DNA from 3 places in the Alteromonas sp. ISO5 genome. Region 2 is predicted to be linked to each of the others. Evidence: predicted binding sites of a transcription regulator. Region 2 holds the regulator's gene; each other region holds the start of a gene.
What was found. The regulator sigma-54, encoded in region 2, starts transcription at its own class of promoters, with help from an activator protein. The targets are predictions, from matches to a motif close to GTTGGCACGNNNNTNGNNT.
Positions count from the first base shown of each region.

Region 1 (6,041 bases), 1.1 Mb from region 2:
TTGAACGTTCAAAGGTGGGTGACCGTTATGTGATGGAATTACTGCAGCAGAAAAACTGGACTATCGGTGGCGAAAACTCAGGGCACGTACTTAACCTCAACCTGGCATCTACCGGAGACGGGATTATAGCCGGCCTGCAGGTTGTTTCAGCCATGCTGCGCGCCAATATGACATTGCACGATTTAGCCAGTGGTTTTGACAAATTCCCGCAAACCCTGGTCAACGTCCGTTTTGAAAACCCTGATAGCGATCCATTAAACAGTGATGAGGTGCTGACCGCAAAAGCAGAAGCAGAAAACGCACTGGGTAAACAGGGCCGGGTTTTGCTGCGTAAGAGTGGTACTGAACCGTTAATTCGGGTTATGGTTGAGTCGGATGATGAACTGGCTTCTACGACCTGGGCGGAGAAAATCGCCGACGCTGTTCGTAATGTGTCCAGTTAGTCTGTTTTAGCTCAATATTTTACGGTTTTTTACTTGTATAATCGTAAGGGAATAGTTAATATCACGCCCGCTTTGACGCCGGGATGAAGTCAAACACAGTTGGAAAACGATAGATGAGAAAGCCAATCGTAGCTGGAAACTGGAAAATGAACGGCAGCCGTTCATTGGTGAAAGAATTTTCAACACTAATGGATGGTGTTGATAGCGCCGCGGTACAGGTAATTGTTTGCCCACCGGCTTGTTATCTCGGAGAATTTTCCGGGTCTGATTTTGCGATAGGCGGTCAGACACTGAGTGAGCTGGATAATGGTGCTCATACTGGTGATATATCCGCACAAATGCTTGTTGAGCTTGGTTGCGATTATGTCATTGTCGGTCACTCTGAACGACGTGATGATCATGGCGAGTCGAGTGAACTGGTTGCCCAAAAAGCGGCGAAGGCGATTGCGAGTGGTCTGACACCCATTATTTGTATCGGTGAGTCCCTGGCAACCCGCCAAGCAGGTAAGTTAGAAAGCTTTTTGGCGGCCCAACTTGATGCACTGACAAACCTTATGAGTGCAGAGCAGTTAAGTAAAGCAGTAATTGCCTATGAGCCTATTTGGGCTATTGGCACAGGTGTTACGGCAACACCTGAACAGGCACAGGAAGTTCATGCGTTTATACGCAGCCATTTGGCTAACTTCAGTGATGACCTGGCTTCGACGATGCAAATCCTTTATGGTGGCAGCGTTAAAGCATCGAATGCGAAAGAATTATTTGCTCAGCCGGATATCGACGGTGGTTTAATAGGCGGAGCAAGTCTGAAAGTAGAAGAATTTAGACAAGTTTGCCAGGCGGCAGGCTAGCGAGGATAGAAAATGGTTTATCAAGTGCTTTTGGTTGCATACCTGGTTGTAGCACTGCTGTTAATTGGCTTTGTGCTGATTCAACAGGGTAAAGGTGCCGACATGGGCGCTTCATTTGGTGCTGGCGGTTCCAATACCGTATTCGGCTCCAGTGGTTCAGGTAATTTTATGACCCGTGCCACGGGTATCTTGGCGACAGCATTCTTTGTTATCAGTTTGTTATTAGGTAATATTACCGCCCGTCAGGAAAAAGCCCCTGATGAGTGGGAGAATCTGGAAGTACCGGCATCTCAGCAGGCTGCACCGTCTGATAGCGACGTACCGGCCGTACCGGTTGAAGATAATACTGGTAATACGCCTGACTAAGGGCATATAGAAACGATTTTGCGGAAGTGGTGGAATTGGTAGACACGCCATCTTGAGGGGGTGGTGGCTTAGGCCGTGCGGGTTCAAGTCCCGCTTTCCGCACCAAACAAAAAAACCGCCGATATGGCGGTTTTTTTATGCCTGAAAAGTACTGAGATAAGCGATGAAGCTAATGAATTACTATCTTCAGTTACTGCTTACATTGCTGCTACCGCCGCTTTCGGTCTATTTAAGTTGCCGGATAGCAGGCAGTAAACCTGATCCTCACTCTGTTAGGCTTTGTAGCGGAGGTGGTTCATCCGCGCTACACTGTGGTTGTGTCACATCAGGGCTAAGCCGAATTACTATGAGCCCGGCATACGAAGCGTGTCAGGGTAACCAGCAGAACTATCAGGATCAGCACTAACATCAGGCCTGCCATAAGCAAGCCGTAGGTATTTCGCTGTAATGGTGAGAGTAGCAAAAATAGCTGTGTTATTAAGGGGATACCACTCATCAGATAGATCACCAGCTTCAGCATGTTCATAGCGTTCTCCGGTTACGCCAGTTCGCTCATTTCATCACGATAAGTTTCAGCCAGCGCTTTTTTCTGCTTCTCGTTTAATATACGACCGGCGATTTGGAAAAATTCTTGCTCTTCGTCATCGAGATGATGTTCAACCTGTTCTTTGAGTTGTTTAAGATAACGTAACCATGCGGGTGATCTAAATTCTGTACCATCGAGTTTTTCCACTAATTCATCAATCTCGTGGTGTTCGGCAATACCGTGACGCGAGAGCTCAACAGCATTGTCATTATCCATCAGCGGTACGTAAAAGTGGCGCTCTTCGGCGGTGGCGTGACGTTCCAATTCATCCTTAAGTTCATCGAAATACTCGCGGCGAGCGGCTGTGTCGCCGTGGGTTTTTACTAATATCTTTAATAATAAACGTTGCTTTTCGTGATCCTGACGCAATGCTTCAAAAATGTTCATAAGCTGCTCCTGACTAGTTGTTGGGGAGTAATCATTGAGTGTCACCCTGCAAGTTACGGTTTACTATTCGCAGTTTGATAATTACCGTTTGCTAACATCTATTTGATAGCTGCAAAACTTATGCCTTTAGATAAGTATTGGATTTTAAAAGGGTGTTTATGTTTTTTTGGGAGTGGAGGGGGTAGGCCAAGGGTAAATTTTACCCTTGGTTATGTAATCGGGAAATGCTATTCACTGACCTCATAGCTTTCATCAAAACGCTTGCTGTCGGCCAGTATATTCAGATTCCTGGCCTGACAGCTAATCGTGATTTCGTTGGCAGAGTAGGTTTCACCATCAATCACGTAGGTTTGCTCTTCAGGGAGTTTTATATTGACCTCCTTAGCCCGTTTGTGATGAATAATTTGTGACGACTTCTTCGATTGCTCATTGCCGAATACCAACTCAGCCACGGTAAATAATGGCATGTCATCTTCAGTAGGTGTCAGCCAGGTGATATCCAGTTCACCGTCAGTCATATCCGGAAGGTTTCCGCCCTGAGCGAGTGCGGTGCTGAGAGGGGCCGCATTGGCAATGACAAATGAAGGGGTATTGAGCTCAAAGGTTTCATTATCAAGCACCACTGTTAGCTTTTGCGGACTACTGGTGTTCATTGCTTTCCATAAGCCTTCCAGATAAGCCATCTGACCACCGTTATTCTTTTCCTCACGGTCAGCATGTTCAATCATTTGAGACTCAAAGCCAATAGCAGAGACCAGTAGCATTAATTTACCATTACATTCTGCAGTATCTACCGGGGTATATTGCTGTTTACAAATTACTTCACAGGCGCGAGTGATGGGTGCAAGCTTACTACGCAGTCCATACACAATCTGGCTTAGCGCATTGGCGGTGCCGAGAGGAATGATGCCTAGCACCTTTTGGTGTTCACGGGTTACCGTGGCAACTTCTGTTACGGTTCCATCGCCGCCACAGGCAATCAAAATTTCGTTGCCAGCGGTTATTGCCTGGTGTGCCTGCCAGGTGGCATTAAGCTCTGGTGTTGTCTCGAAAATAGTGACCCTGAACTGACTGTTTAAATGGGAAAGAATTTCTTCCTTGTAAGTCGTCCATTTGCCGCCGCCCGCTACCGGATTGGCGATGAGTGCCAATTGGGTATTCAATCTTAAACGGCCGCGTTTTTTAACCGCCGAGAGGCTTTTCAACTGCCGTTTATTGAGTCTCGCCGTGGCCCGCACCGACTGAATTTTATTCATTACATCAACCACTGACAGCGCATCATTACGGGCCAGCAGGTATGCAGCCATTACCAGCACCGAGCGCCCTCGGCCCAAAGCACAGTGAACCAGAATTTTGCGGCCATCGCGGATGTGCTGATCAATCCAGTTAAGTGCCAGATGAAGCTGTTCATTGGTAGGACTGGTGTGGTCAAGTACAGGGATATTCAGATAGTCCACATCGTAGCGATAACTGGTCCAGTCGAGGCTGTCGAATTCTGCGGTGACATCAAGTATACAGTCGATGCCCTGGTTGCTGAGTTTTTCAATGTCGTTGCTAACCAGTCTTGTTCCCAGATATAACTGCTCTTCAATTTTCTGAATATTCGGCACTTTATCCGTTTTTCGCGCATAAAAGTTGTACAAACGCGCACCCAGCAGAAAAGGAATGAACAGCCAACGAACGTAAATTGGGATCCGTCCGTCCGCCCGTTTTCTGAATAATTCAGGGTAATGGGTAAGGTAAGCCACAGACACGGCAAATAGCGATGCCGCGGTCCACAGGATCACTGCATTTATCCACCAGTAGGGCACATAGGCCGCAATGACACAGAGTAAAATGCCAGCCAGCAGATAATACTTAACCATCTTCATTGGTTATTCTCTCCCTCAGTGAACCCACAATCGTAAGCGCCGTATCAATAACAGCATTTTAATTAAAACGTTAGTACCGTAGATACAAGTATTGTGCCGTACGGCTAATTTCAGTGGGGTGAAGGATTGCTTAAGTTTATCAATTTCATCGGTTTTCAGGCCAGTTGGTGGCTGCTTATCCTGTACCAGAATCAATATTGGTGGGTGGTTACAGCATTGTTGATTGCTCACCTTGCAATGGCCAGGGAGTCACTGACCGAATTCGCCGTAGTGCTGGTTACAGCAACTGCAGGCGTAATTACCGACAGCCTGCTGACAATGTTTGGTGTGTACATTTTTACCGGTTCCGGGCAATTCTTACCGATCCCTTACTGGCTGGTTTTGCTCTGGTTCGCCTTTGCCTCTACGCTCAGACACAGTCTGGCCTACCTCAGCGAACACAACTGGTTAGCTGCCTGGCTCGGCGCAGTCGGCGGTACGCTTAGCTATGTGGCCGGTATGAAGTTACAGGCAGTCACCTTTGGCCTGGAGTTTTATCCTACGGTGATTTTACTTGCCTGCATCTGGGCATGTCTTATGCCTATGATCTTTTTACTAAGCCAACGCGTTGAAGCCATAATTCAACGTAATAATGGCAGTGACACATTCCAAACCACAAAGGAGAAGTTATGACACCCTTGTCGATGGTAACGGGAGGTAACCGTGGGATCGGTTTTGCAATAGCTGAGGGCTTGCTTAAGCTGGGTCACAAGGTACTACTGGTAGCTCGGAACGAAGAAGAAGCCGAACAGGCTTGTACAGACCTCAATGGCGATGTTCACCCGATCGTGATGGACATCACGGCACAGGCGGCTATGGAAGACGCCCTAACGCGTGCTGTGGCGGTATTTGGAGATATTGATATCCTGATTAACAACGCCGGGGTTATGCACAGTGATGATCTTGAAGAGCTTACTGCAGAAGACTTACAGTCGGCTTTCGATGTGCATGTTAAAGGTCCTGCCATGCTTACTAAAGCTGTTTTGCCCGCCATGCTGGAGAACAATTTTGGTCGCATCGTTAATGTTTCAAGCGGATACGGCAGTTTTGCCGAGAAACTCGGGGGACCACCAGCTTATGCCGTGACTAAAGCCGCTCTGAATGCGCTGACAGTGAAAACGGCGGCGTCAGTGCCAGCAGGTAAAAACGTCAAAGTAAATGCTATGTGCCCGGGGTGGGTACATACCCGAATGGGCGGCTCCAGTGCGCCGCTAACGGCTGAAGAGGGCGCAGATACCGCTATCTGGCTGGCCAGTCTCGATGAAGACAGCCCGAGTGGGATGTTTTTCCGAAAGCGTAAACCAATCAGCTGGTAGCTTGGCGAACTGCCGGTGTGAATATTTTTCACACCGGCAGGCAGTTCTGGGGGATAACCGGCGGTAAGTTTGCAACGCTTGTTATGGCTGTAAATTTTATCTGATTGAAAGTTAAAGACTAATTATTATTTTTCTGAATTGGCGTTGGGCTTGCAGTTGATATCGCAATGACTTATGCAGAACGA
Region 1 is NZ_CM176572.1:3,916,546-3,922,586, forward strand. Features, by position in the region: gene glmM (phosphoglucosamine mutase) at 1-443, shown strand, start outside; gene tpiA (triose-phosphate isomerase) at 557-1,291, shown strand; gene secG (preprotein translocase subunit SecG) at 1,304-1,657, shown strand; tRNA gene AC2T0J_RS17590 (tRNA-Leu) at 1,678-1,762, shown strand; gene AC2T0J_RS17595 (hypothetical protein) at 1,989-2,183, opposite strand; gene AC2T0J_RS17600 (hemerythrin domain-containing protein) at 2,196-2,630, opposite strand; gene AC2T0J_RS17605 (diacylglycerol kinase family protein) at 2,858-4,501, opposite strand; gene AC2T0J_RS17610 (DUF2878 domain-containing protein) at 4,628-5,173, shown strand; gene AC2T0J_RS17615 (SDR family NAD(P)-dependent oxidoreductase) at 5,170-5,856, shown strand.
Region 1: the regulator sigma-54 is predicted to act here: its motif matches at 4,584-4,602, upstream of AC2T0J_RS17605 (diacylglycerol kinase family protein).

Region 2 (6,041 bases):
TACCACAAGGTGCAGTGGATCTCACTATCAGTCAACAGGCCAGCGGAATTCAGGCGAGCGACGTATATGGAGCGCCAAAGACAGTTTTTGCTGCGCCTGTCTGCAATCCAAATAGTTTCGCAGTGGGCAAGCTAGTAGAGCCATATCGGTTAGTTTGTGAGTACTTTAGCCCCGTGCAGACGCACAGTAAACAGACTTCAATTACAGAGTTCCAAATATCTCCCAGCATAGGGAAAACGGTAACATTCAGAGGCTGGTCTGCATGGAGTAGGGATGGCAATGCTCCACCTCCAGGCCACTACGATACGGATTCAGCGGATAATCGTCATGTGAGACTGGAATTTAGATTTGGATTCCATGTGAATCAAAACGGCCGGCTGCAAATGCAATTAAATGATTAGTCTTCGTCATTCGCAGAGAAACCACAGATAACCACTTCACAGTGGTTATCTGTTTGTGCTACTCATCTTCGTTAAAGCGTCCGACAATCAAATTTTCCACCGCCGCCATGGCGGCTTCGGCATCCGGGCCTTCGCTGATCACATCAACCTGTTCACCCTGATGACTTTCCATCAGCATTAAGCCCAGCACGCTGTTGGCATTGGCTTCTTTATCGCCTTTTTTTAGGGTGATTTCGGCATCAAACTGATTGGCCAGTTGCACTAACTGAGTAGCGGCCCGTGCATGCAGGCCAAGCTTGTTAACAATGGTAAGGGTTTTTTCTACGCGCATTATCGGTTTAACTCCCGGTGACGAATTTGCACATCAGGGTGTTTATCGCCGTATATTTTGGCCAGTGACTGCGCGACAAATACGGAACGATGCTGGCCACCGGTACAACCAATGGCAATGGTGACATAGCTGCGATTATTTCGCTCCAGATGCGGCATCCAGGTATCCAGCAGGTTTTGAATTTGCCAGATAAATTTAGTCACAATGGGCTGTGAACCCAGAAAAGCTTCTACCGGTGAATCCAGGCCGGTAAGGTGCTTAAGATCCGGCTCCCAGTGCGGGTTGGGGAGAAAACGAACATCAAACACGTAATCGGCATCTTTGGGAATACCATGCTTAAAGCCGAAAGATTCAAATACCAGCACCAGCCTGGAACTCTTTTTACCCAGAATACGCTCGCGGATAAGCTCCGCCAACTGATGAATGGATAAGCGGTCGGTATCAATATAGAGGTCAGCCCGCTCGGTGATGGGCGCGAGGAGTTCTTTTTCTGCCTGTATTGCATCAGCCAGGGATTTATTCAGTTTGGCCAGCGGGTGCAGGCGGCGGGTTTCACTAAAGCGCTTCACCAGCATGTCATCACTGGCATCCAGATAGACAATGGTCATCGACCAGGATGAGGGCAGATAGTCGAGAATCTCGACTAATTCATCGGGATCCTTTGGCAGGTTACGCACGTCGATACTCACGGCTACCTGATCGTATTCGTCGACTACGGTATGGGTGAGCGTTGGGAGCAAGTTTACCGGAATGTTATCAACGCAGTAGTAGCCTAAATCTTCCAGGGCCCTTAGCGCAACGGATTTGCCGGAGCCGGAGCGCCCGCTGATAATAATGAGTTTCATGGTTGTGTCAGACTCCCTGCCGGACTATTGTTCAGCCTGGTCGCATAGTGCGGCGATAACCTGTTCCTTCGATTCGGCGTTACGGATCGTTTTTACAATGCTTTTCTGGCTTAACTTACCGGCGATAGTTGCGAGCGTTTGCAGATGCCCTTCGGTTTGGTTTTCTGGCACCAAAATGGCAAAAAAGATATCCACCGGTTTATCATCAATGGCGTCAAAGGCAATAGCCGGGGTGGTTGTTACTACCACAGCTGTTACTTTGGAAAGGTTAGCCAGTCTGCCATGGGGCAAGGCTATGCCATTACCAATGCCGGTGCTACCCATTTTTTCCCGGCTGAGCAGGGCATTGAGGGCGTCTTCTTTTTGAATTTCGGCGTTGGTTTCGGCAGCAATATCACTGATGATTTCTAAAATTCGTTTTTTACTGTTGCACTGGACCGCACATTCAGTGCGATCCAGGCTAACTAAGGCTTGAATATTCATAAGGTTAAATTGGGCCTAGTGCTTTTTGAGCTTTTCCTTATGCTTTATTACCTGGCGATCGAGTTTGTCGATCATACTGTCTATCGCAGCATACATATCCTGATTTTCTGACGAGGCAAATACTTCCGCTCCACTTAAATGCATCGTGGCTTCGGCTTTTTGAGTAAGCTTTTCCACGTTGAGGATCACATGCACATTGGATATGTGATCAAAGTGGCGCTCCAGTTTAGTAAACTTGGTATCAACATAATTACGCAAAGAATCGGTTATCTCGATGTGATGACCTGTAAGATTTATTTGCATAGTTCGTCTTCCTTATATTTCGGCCTAAATAAGGCTCTTGCGTTGGTTAGACGGTGGAATCGACAAGGATTCCCGGTATTTTGCTATTGTTCGCCGGGCAACTTTAATACCTTGATCGGCCAACAATTGAGCAATTTTGCTGTCGCTTAGTGGTTTACTGGGCTTCTCGGCGGCAACCAGTTTTTTGATCAGAGCGCGGATGGCAGTGGATGAACATTCTCCGCCAGACTCAGTGGCTACGTGGCTGGAGAAGAAGTATTTCAACTCAAAAATACCGCGAGGGGTGTGCATGTACTTTTGGGTAGTAACCCGCGAAATGGTGGATTCATGCATATCGACCATCTCGGCTACGTCATTGAGGACCATAGGCTTCATCATTTCCGGGCCGTGTTCGAAAAAACCCATTTGCTGCTGCACAATGCAGTTAGCTACCTTGAGCAAGGTTTCGTTACGCGACTCCAGACTCTTAATGAACCACTTGGCTTCTTGCATGTGCGAGCGAATAAACTGGGAATCTGAACTGTTACGGGCCTGGCGGCTCATGGCAGCGTATTGTTGATTTACGCTCAGTTTTGGCAGACTGTCCGGGTTAAGTTCAACCACCCAACGACCTTTTTTCTTGGTGACCGATACGTCAGGAATAACGTACTCAGGTTCCTGGGTAATTAGCGCACTACCTGGACGCGGATTAAGGGTTTGCAATAAGCGCATCGCTTCTCGCAAATCGTCTTCCTTCAGGCGTGACTTACGCATTAAGGTGCGATAGTCCTTGCTGCCCAGCAGGTCGGCATAGTCTTCGATAAGGATCTTTGCTTCCTTGAGCCATGGCGTGTCGGGAGCAAACTGTTTTAACTGGACCAGTAGACACTCCTGAGGGGTACGTGAACCTGAGCCAATGGGGTCAAACATTTGAATCCGCTTTAGTACGCATTCAATTTCGTCGGCTTCAACCGGCTCTTCCATATCTTCAGTATTGACGCTCTGCAGGATATCTTCAACTGTTACCGTTAAATAGCCTGATTCGTCAATTGAGTCGATAATCGCAATGGCGATTGCGCGGTCTACATCACTGAAGGGCGTCAGGCGCATTTGCCAGAGCAGGTGGTCCTGGATGTTGTCGGTAGTTTCACCCTGAAAAACCTGGTCATCGTCATTTGAAGCCGGGCCAGGCGCAGGCGCCGATGATGCTGAGTAATATTCATCCCAGGTGCTGTCGATAGGGAGTTCATCGGGCAGTTCGTTTTTCTCGAGCGCCTCGTTGGTGTCCATGCTGGTCTCGGTACTGGCCGTTGCGGCGGCATCGGCTTCAGCATCAAGCTTGCTTTTCTCTATAGTATCGTTGTCGCTGGTGTCATCAACTTCCAGTAACGGATTCGAATCGAGTGCTTCCTGGATTTCCTGTTGTAAATCCAGGGTAGAAAGTTGCAGCAGTTTAATCGCCTGCTGCAATTGTGGCGTCATAGTAAGTTGTTGACTAAATTTGAGCTGTAAAGATGGTTTCATCTACTTCTGTTCTTAACGCCTTGCTTGTTATTGATGGGGACAAAACATGTTGTCTTTATGTATCTAACTATAGCCTGAATTGCTCACCCAGGTATACATCCTTGACCTTTTGATTACTCAAAACCTGTTCCGCAGTGCCTTGGGCGATTAATTCACCCTGACTGACAATGTAGGCTTTTTCACAGACGTCAAGGGTTTCCCGTACGTTGTGGTCAGTAATCAGAATACCAATTCCACGGTCACGAAGATGTTGTATGATCTTCTTTATATCATTAACCGAAATTGGATCAACTCCCGCAAAGGGTTCATCGAGCAAAATAAATTTCGGATTGGCTGCCAACGCCCGGGCAATTTCTACCCGACGCCGTTCTCCTCCCGACAAACTCATCCCTGTACTATTACGTATATGGTTGATATTGAATTCATCAAGTAGGGCATCCGCTTCATTTTGCTGTTCGGCAGACGAAAGGTCCTTGCGTGTTTGCAATATTGCCATGATATTGTCAAAAACCGTTAACTTTCTGAAAATAGAGGCTTCCTGGGGTAAATACCCAATCCCATTGCGGGCACGTTCGTGCATGGGCTGACGGGTCAGATCCATCTCGTCGATGCGAATATCGCCTTTATCCAGCGCCACCAGGCCCACAATCATGTAAAACGTGGTAGTTTTGCCGGCGCCATTGGGGCCCAGCAGGCCAACTATCTGGCCGGCAGACACCTCAACACTGACATCCCTTACTACCTGCCGGGACTTATACGACTTAGCTAAGTGGGTGGCGGTTAGGGTGGTCATTCGTTTTCATTATCCTGTTGGTCGCCCGTGTTGTCACGGGCCTTGCTTTCGTCGCGCACGGCTTCAATGTCTTCCAGACTAAATACGGTGCGCACCCGGCCATCCTCACTGCCGCTGCCGTCACCGGTGGCTTTAAGTTGTTCTTTTTCCATGTCGTAAACGATGGTTTCACCTTTTACCACACTGGTATTCTGATTTAATTCGGCATCGCCAGCCAGAGAAATGGTGCGATTAGCTACTTCATAACGGATTTCAAATGCGCGGGCTTCAACTACCCGGCCATCGTCCAGGGTCTGGCTGTAGACAGCAGGTTTTCCGGTAGCGATAAATACTTCCTTGCCTTTGCCGCCGCCGGCTTCTACTTCAACCCGGTCGGCCTTAATGCTAAGTGAGCCCTGGGTAACCTGCACATTATCAATCAGAATGGACTTTTTATTTTTACCATCCAGGAACTGCGACTCGGAAAACACCTCGATGTCTTTTTTGAAATCAGATTTGGCTGCCAGCACCACGGCCGGCGATAGTGCCAGCGACAGGCTAGTTAGCAGGGGAATAAGTCGTTTGCACATGATGATTCAACTCATAAGTTTTATTCAATAGGTTGGCGCGAAGTCCGTTACTCAATATCAGGAAATCAGGCCCCGAAATTTCCACCCTGGCTTCGGACACCATGGTTTGTTGGTCCAAATCTATCTCAAGGTAGTCAGTGGTTACCCGCTGCACAAAGTCAGCCTGGTTTTTACTTACAATAACTACGTTATTTTCCAGTTGTATCATATTGTTATCATACAACGTACCTTCGTCGGCGACTACCTGCCAGGGCGGCTCGTCAGACTCCTGGTAAATCGTATATTGCGGTGCTAAAAACAGCACAAAGCCTAACTGCTCGTAGTTTTCCATGGTGGATGAAAATACTTCATGCACGCGCTGACCTTGTTCATTATATAATGTGGTGGTCAGGTTACGGGCTTTATAACTCGGTGTAATGGCCAGCACATCCTGATCCGGGGTGATCACCGGATCTTCGGCCAGAAAACCGGGCAGGTAAAGCAATGTGGCCAGAATAAACAGGCAGGCAATGCTCAGGCCTACTTTACTCATACACTGGCTCCTAAAATACCGTGTAAACTATCATTGGCTTGCAGCAGGGTGTCACACACTTCCCTTACCGCACCAAAGCCGCCCGGTAGGGTGGTAACCCAGTTTGCCTGCATAATAACCTGTGGATGGGCATCCTTCACCGCAATGTTAACTGCGCTGTGCGTAAACATGCCGGTATCCGGCATATCATCACCAATTGCTGCCACCTGTTCCCGGGTAAGTCCCAGTGAGGCGATTAATTCAGCCAGCGCGTCGGCTTTGTTTTCTTCACCCTGGATAAT
Region 2 is NZ_CM176572.1:2,823,667-2,829,707, forward strand. Features, by position in the region: gene AC2T0J_RS12650 (HPr family phosphocarrier protein) at 460-732, opposite strand; gene rapZ (RNase adapter RapZ) at 732-1,577, opposite strand; gene ptsN (PTS IIA-like nitrogen regulatory protein PtsN) at 1,602-2,060, opposite strand; gene hpf (ribosome hibernation promoting factor) at 2,076-2,363, opposite strand; gene AC2T0J_RS12670 (RNA polymerase factor sigma-54) at 2,388-3,866, opposite strand; gene lptB (LPS export ABC transporter ATP-binding protein) at 3,934-4,659, opposite strand; gene lptA (lipopolysaccharide transport periplasmic protein LptA) at 4,656-5,228, opposite strand; gene lptC (LPS export ABC transporter periplasmic protein LptC) at 5,197-5,760, opposite strand; gene kdsC (3-deoxy-manno-octulosonate-8-phosphatase KdsC) at 5,757-6,041, opposite strand, start outside.

Region 3 (6,041 bases), 2.0 Mb from region 2:
GGAACGGGTGATGAGAGGGCTATGGCAGATTGCTTACGCGGATGCAACGCTTAGCCCGGATGAAGAACATATAATACGCAAGATTGCCGATCTGCTCTATATTCCTCATAGCCGTTTCATTAAGGCAAAGCTGGAAGCGCAATCAACGCAATAAGATAATGATGAGAAAAACTGTATAATGTTCGGTAGTATCCGAACGGCGATAGCCGTGATATTGAGCATCGTTGTGATGACATCTTCAACATGGGTACTATGGCTCACTGTTGCTGAACATGAAGAACTGTTTCTCGAATCACAGAAGAACAATCTGTTTGCGCTAACCCGCAATATGGCCAACGACCTGGTGCCCTATATGGAGCAGACGGAGCGGGATAGCTTTGCACTGACTATCGTACTGTTGAGGCTGGAGCCTTACAACAATGTGATAAACGCCACCATTTATGACAATGAATACAACCAGGTTGAACATTACGTAGGGCGGGACGCACGCCACACTGGGCAGGGATTGCAGGATTGGCCTGTTGACCCTTCAGTGTATGAATTGGGCATTCATATTGAACAGGGCAAACTGATAAGCCTTGAACGGATCGGCGAACAGGCTTTCCCGGTTGGTTATTTGTTGATCGTTAACGATTTAAGCTCCAGCCTGGCGGAAAGCCGCCGCTCGTTAATTTTCAGGACAATGCCCTGGGTGGTTCTGCTTCTTAGCACTACCATTTTTCTTTCTTTAATGATGCTACGGCGGTCATTCAGGCCGTTGGAGGGGTTGTCCCGTTTCACCCAGATGGTCATCGACTCCAAAGATTACACATCCCGTCATGATGTGCAGGGTACCTCAGAAATCAAGCGTCTTGGCGAACACATCAATCGCCTTATGGCGACCATTGAAGATGAATTATCAATAAACCAGCAGCAAACTCAAACGTTGATGGAGCAGCAGGGTACGATGACCAGGCTGGCCAACTATGACAGCCTGACTGGTCTGCCAAACCGGCAGTTTGTTATGGATACTATTCGCATTGAATTGTCCCGCGCGAAACGGGCAGACAACGACTTGATCCTGATGTTTTTCGACCTTGACGGCTTCAAAGGCATTAACGATTCCTTAGGCCATGAAACTGGTGACATGATCCTCATCGAAGTGGCTGAGCGGGTGAAAGCGATTCTTCGTGACGGCGATATTCTCGCCCGATTGGGCGGCGACGAATTTTTGATCGTCCCGGACCGCGAAGCCACCGAACTGAATATGGCCACCGTATCCGAACGAGTGCTGTCGGCATTTGTTGAACCTTTCATATTTAAAGGCCTGTCGCTAAGAGTTGGCGTGAGTATAGGTGTGGCGAAAGCCCGCGAGGCCGGTTACGAGCTCAGTCAGCTGGTCAGTAATGCCGACCTTGCCATGTATCGCTCAAAAGCCAGAGGCAGGGGAAGTTATACTATATTCAACCCTGAGATGTCTGAGTCTTATAAACGGAAGATCCTGATCGCCAACAGTATTGAAGCGGCGATAGAAGAAAATCAGTTCAGTTTATACTATCAGCCGAAAATCAATCTTAACGGTGAGATAGATTCTCTGGAAGCACTGATCCGTTGGCAGCATCCTGATTTAGGGCTGGTTATGCCCTCTGAATTTATTCTGGTAGCTGAACAGGCTGGTAAAATCACCTCCATTACGCAGTGGGTACTAAATCAGGCGAGTAAGGAGCTGGACGAACTGAAGAGCATTTATTCACCGAAAATTCGTCTGGCGATTAATTTATCGGTGCATGATTTGCGTCACGGCGAGCTATTTGACTGGATATATAATGCGTTTAAGGCGCATTCGGTTAACCCTGAGAATGTCGAATTTGAAGTAACCGAGTCAGCCTATCTGGACAACTTTGCCAGTAGCGAATCATTATTTAAGCGTTTGCATAACCTCGGTTGTACTATCGCGCTGGATGACTTTGGTACCGGTTACTCTTCGTTAAGTTATCTGACCCAGATTACCATTGATACCCTCAAAATTGACCGTCAGTTTGTGATGGAGCTGGATACCTCTGAACGTAGCCGTCTGGTGATCATCTCGATTATTGATCTGGCGCGGCGGTTGTCGCTGAAAATTTGTGCAGAAGGCGTGGAAACGATTTCTCAGTGGGATTATCTTAAGGCATTAGGCTGCGACACGGTACAGGGTTATCTGTTCAGCAAACCCCGGCCATTAGCCGATATTAAAAAACAGCCGGACTACCAGCGCCAGGCTGGTTAGCTACTGTGTAGAACTGCGATAAATCACCTTAATATCCTCAGGCAATGGCGTGCCCTCCGGCAGATACCCAATAGTGTTTGTTGATGACTCTATCATTAGAATCAGCTCATTTATGCTGTCTGCGGCCTCCGGCCGTTGCTGTCGGCCATTAAAGCGCATTTGCGCCCAGTAGGCCTGGATCCGGGATTCAGTGAGTCCAATGACCCTGATGTTAAAAATGGCACGGGCCATTTCGCCTGGCGACAGTGCAATAGGCGTTACATCTGGCAATATCAGGTTACCCATAAACAGGTTTCTTAGTTGGGGTTTAGTGATGGTAGTAATGGATGAGTCGCGATGGGTAACAACCATTACGTGATCATTACTTATTGCATGAGTTACTATGCAGTTTACTAACAGACAAGTAAAAAGGAGTAGGCGTTTCATCAGAATACCCACTCCAAAGCGACCTGGTAAAGCGTGACAGAATTGTCGAAGTCGGCATTTTTCACTTCAAAAAAGGCCCGTTGTCGTTCAGGTGATATGTCAGGTAAAACCATTCAACACCAGACTCTTTGTCAGAATTGCTGTGAGCCAGTAATTGCGTAGTAAGGCTCAGCTTATCAGTCGCTTGCCAGTCGGCCTGCAATGCAGCCAATGACTGACTATTAAATTTAACGTCGTCTGTGTAGTCCAGATAAGCTGCACCGTCGGTATCCTGATAGTCGCCAATAATGCGGCCTAAGCCGGACACTTTAAACCCGGAAACAAGCTCCATTTTAGCCTGATTCGCAGACGGGGCGAGTATAAAAAAAGTGCAGAACAGGCAGACAGCGGGAGATAAGTGCTTTTCAGGCCACATCATCATTTACCAAACAAACTAATGGATTAAAAGTAATCCACGCCTTGGTTTTTCACAAGTTTACGTGCTCCATTATCATTGCAACGCGCTAAAAACCAGTGGGGTTTGTAGCAACCGAGTGTTGCTTAATTGCAACAAATAAGTCTTGTAAGAGCGATGTAATATCCATCGTTATTTTATAACTATTTGAAATTTATAGTAAATGTCGCGTTGGTACGAGTTCTGCTCTAGTCGGATGATATATCCAAATAAAGACAATAAGCGGAGACAGCCATGCGTTCTATTATTTTGGCCCTAGCAGCAGTAACCACATTTTCAGCAGCAGCGATCCCAACCAGTCAGGAATTCATGGAAAAAATGGATTCTGACGACGATGGATTCATTACTTTGCGTGAAGCCGTGAAAAATACCGATTTACTGCGCGAGTTTGGTGACATTGATATAAACGAAGACGGCAAAATCAGTGAAGCCGAACTGATCAGTTCAGATTATGGCCGTGAAGTATTATCGCTGTCGGTCTGAATCAGCGTTTACAGCCATTTAGTCCGGTGATTTTGCCAAATAGGCGTTAACACGTTGTCGAACTCTCAACGCTATGCGATGCTTGCGTCACGTATAATTGATAGTGGTTCGCTCTTGCGTTTAGGGTCGTTACGTCAGCTCATTATTGGCAGCTTTTTAGTTGCACTCATCCCGTTGGCTGCATTGTTGTGGCAAAGTCATACTGACTTAACCAGAGTCAGTCGTATGACCATTGATGAAACTCAGCAAATAGCCGGTATCGTCTCTAAAGTGCAACAACTCGAAAGTGCCAGCGTCGTGCTGGAGCGTGCCTTGCGCCAGTACCAGGTACTTAAAAACGATGTAGCTGAACGGTTGGTGCAAAATGCTCTGACGCGGTTTGATGAACGCTATGCGGCGCTCTGTGAGGCCCGGGTTAGTGTAGAAGGGTGTGAATCGGTTGACAGGGGGCTGGCTGAACTGAAATCTTTTACGGCCTTCACCAGCGAAGCCGATTTATCGCCCGGGCTGGGGCGTTTACGTACTGCGCTGGTGGATGTTCACGACAGTGTTGATGAAGCCATTGAAGCACGCTTAACGTTGCAGCGTCAGGACGTGGCAGACATGCAGGCTAAACAGTCCTGGCTGAGCGCGTTGTTGGTGTCGGTTTCACTGGCGCTGATTTTGTTAGGCAGCCAATTAGTCATTAACCCGGTGCGCAAGTTAAAATTAATCATCCGCATGCTTGCCAGGCAACAGGGCAGATTACCCCCGCTGTCGACCCGGGCGCCGAAAGAACTGGTAGGTGTTGAGAAAGACCTGCACTGGCTTGGTGAGCGTCTGGCCCAACTGGAGCATATTCGCACCGCGCTGCTGAGACACGCCGCCCATGAATTAAAAACCCCTTTAGCGAGTATAAAGGAAGGGTGTGCATTACTTACTGATGGCAGCGTTGGTGTATTATCAGAACCCCAGCAAGAGGTGATGAGTTTACTGGCCAGCAGTACGTCGCGGTTAAACACATTGATTGAGAAGCTACTGGACTACAATCTGCTGTTGCAACAGGCTCAGGCCAGTTTTACCCGTGTGGATGTGGAACAAATGGTTAGCCAGTGTATTGAAGATTATCAGTTGGCCTTGCAGAACCATAAATTAGCGGTGAAGATTGAAACCACCACGATCAGCGCTGACGCTGAACTGTTGCGCCGCATATTCGATAACTTATTGTCTAATGCGGTGGCGCACGGCGCGCTGGGCAAAACCATTTATATCCGGGTAGCTGTTGAAGGTGATGAAGCGCTGATAGATGTAGCAAATCACGGCAGCAAAATACCGACGGAAAAAATTAGTAATTTATTTGAACCCTTTGTGCGGGGGGATGGTGTCCGAAATGATAACGTTATCGGCACCGGACTGGGATTATCCATTGTGGCGGATTGCGCCAGGATCATGCACGGAGAAGTAAATGTGATTGACGTAGATTACGCCGAAGTTTGTTTTCGGGTTGTAATCCCTCAGCAGGAAGACCAATAACAATGAAGCAATTTGCTGCCCTGAGCGCAGCTTTAATTTTGACCGGCTGTACTTTGACACCGGAAAAGGAACCGCAGATTCAGTCTGAACACTATCAACCGACCGTTGAGCCAACTAACGACGAATGTGTGTTTCAGTCAGACGCGCAGTTAGACCCAGCTCGCTGTGATTTAGGCTTCTGGCTAGATTACTGGGCGCAGGTTGACCAAATGACCTGGCCCAAACGGGAGTCGCTGATTGAGCAGCTCGGGGATGCGCCGGATAGGTTGTTGCAAAAAGTGATTTTGTCGCAGCCGGTAAATACACCCTATAAAGCCAGATTGCGCGCTCAGCACTGGTTTGAACAACTGTTGCCAGCGTTATCACCGGTAAATCAGCAGCGCATGAAAGCGATTATTCACAAGCCGAGTGAACATATGCTCGAGTTTGAGTCGGCAGTGACACTACTGAGTAAAATGAATAACGGCCAGGATAAAACCATTGAGGCCCAAGAAAATCAGATTAACGAGTTAAAAGCCCAGCTTGAGGCATTACTCAATATCGAATCAAACCTGATGAGTCAGGAAGAGGAGACACCGCAGTGAGTGATAACGCAGAGCAGCCATCGCATATTCTTTTGGTCGATGACGACCAAAGTCTGTTACGGTTAATGACCATTCGCTTGCAAAGCGAGGGTTTTCAGGTAACAGCGGTTGAAGATGGTCAGGCAGCCCTCAAAAAAATCAATACCGGCACTTTTGATTTGGTGTTGAGTGACTTGCGAATGCCGGGCCTTGACGGTCTCAGTCTGTTTGAAGAAATTATGGCCATTCGCTCCGATATCCCGGTGATCCTGATGACTGCCCACGGCACCATATCCGATGCCGTAGAAGCGACCCAGCGTGGCGTATTTGGCTTTTTAACCAAGCCAGTGGATCA
Region 3 is NZ_CM176572.1:4,779,390-4,785,430, reverse strand. Features, by position in the region: gene AC2T0J_RS21680 (tellurite resistance TerB family protein) at 1-154, shown strand, start outside; gene AC2T0J_RS21675 (putative bifunctional diguanylate cyclase/phosphodiesterase) at 230-2,248, shown strand; gene AC2T0J_RS21670 (hypothetical protein) at 2,249-2,599, opposite strand; gene AC2T0J_RS21665 (hypothetical protein) at 2,736-3,005, opposite strand; gene AC2T0J_RS21660 (EF-hand domain-containing protein) at 3,363-3,611, shown strand; gene AC2T0J_RS21655 (sensor histidine kinase) at 3,666-5,123, shown strand; gene AC2T0J_RS21650 (hypothetical protein) at 5,126-5,707, shown strand; gene AC2T0J_RS21645 (sigma 54-interacting transcriptional regulator) at 5,704-6,041, shown strand, end outside.
Region 3: the regulator sigma-54 is predicted to act here: its motif matches at 3,299-3,317, upstream of AC2T0J_RS21660 (EF-hand domain-containing protein).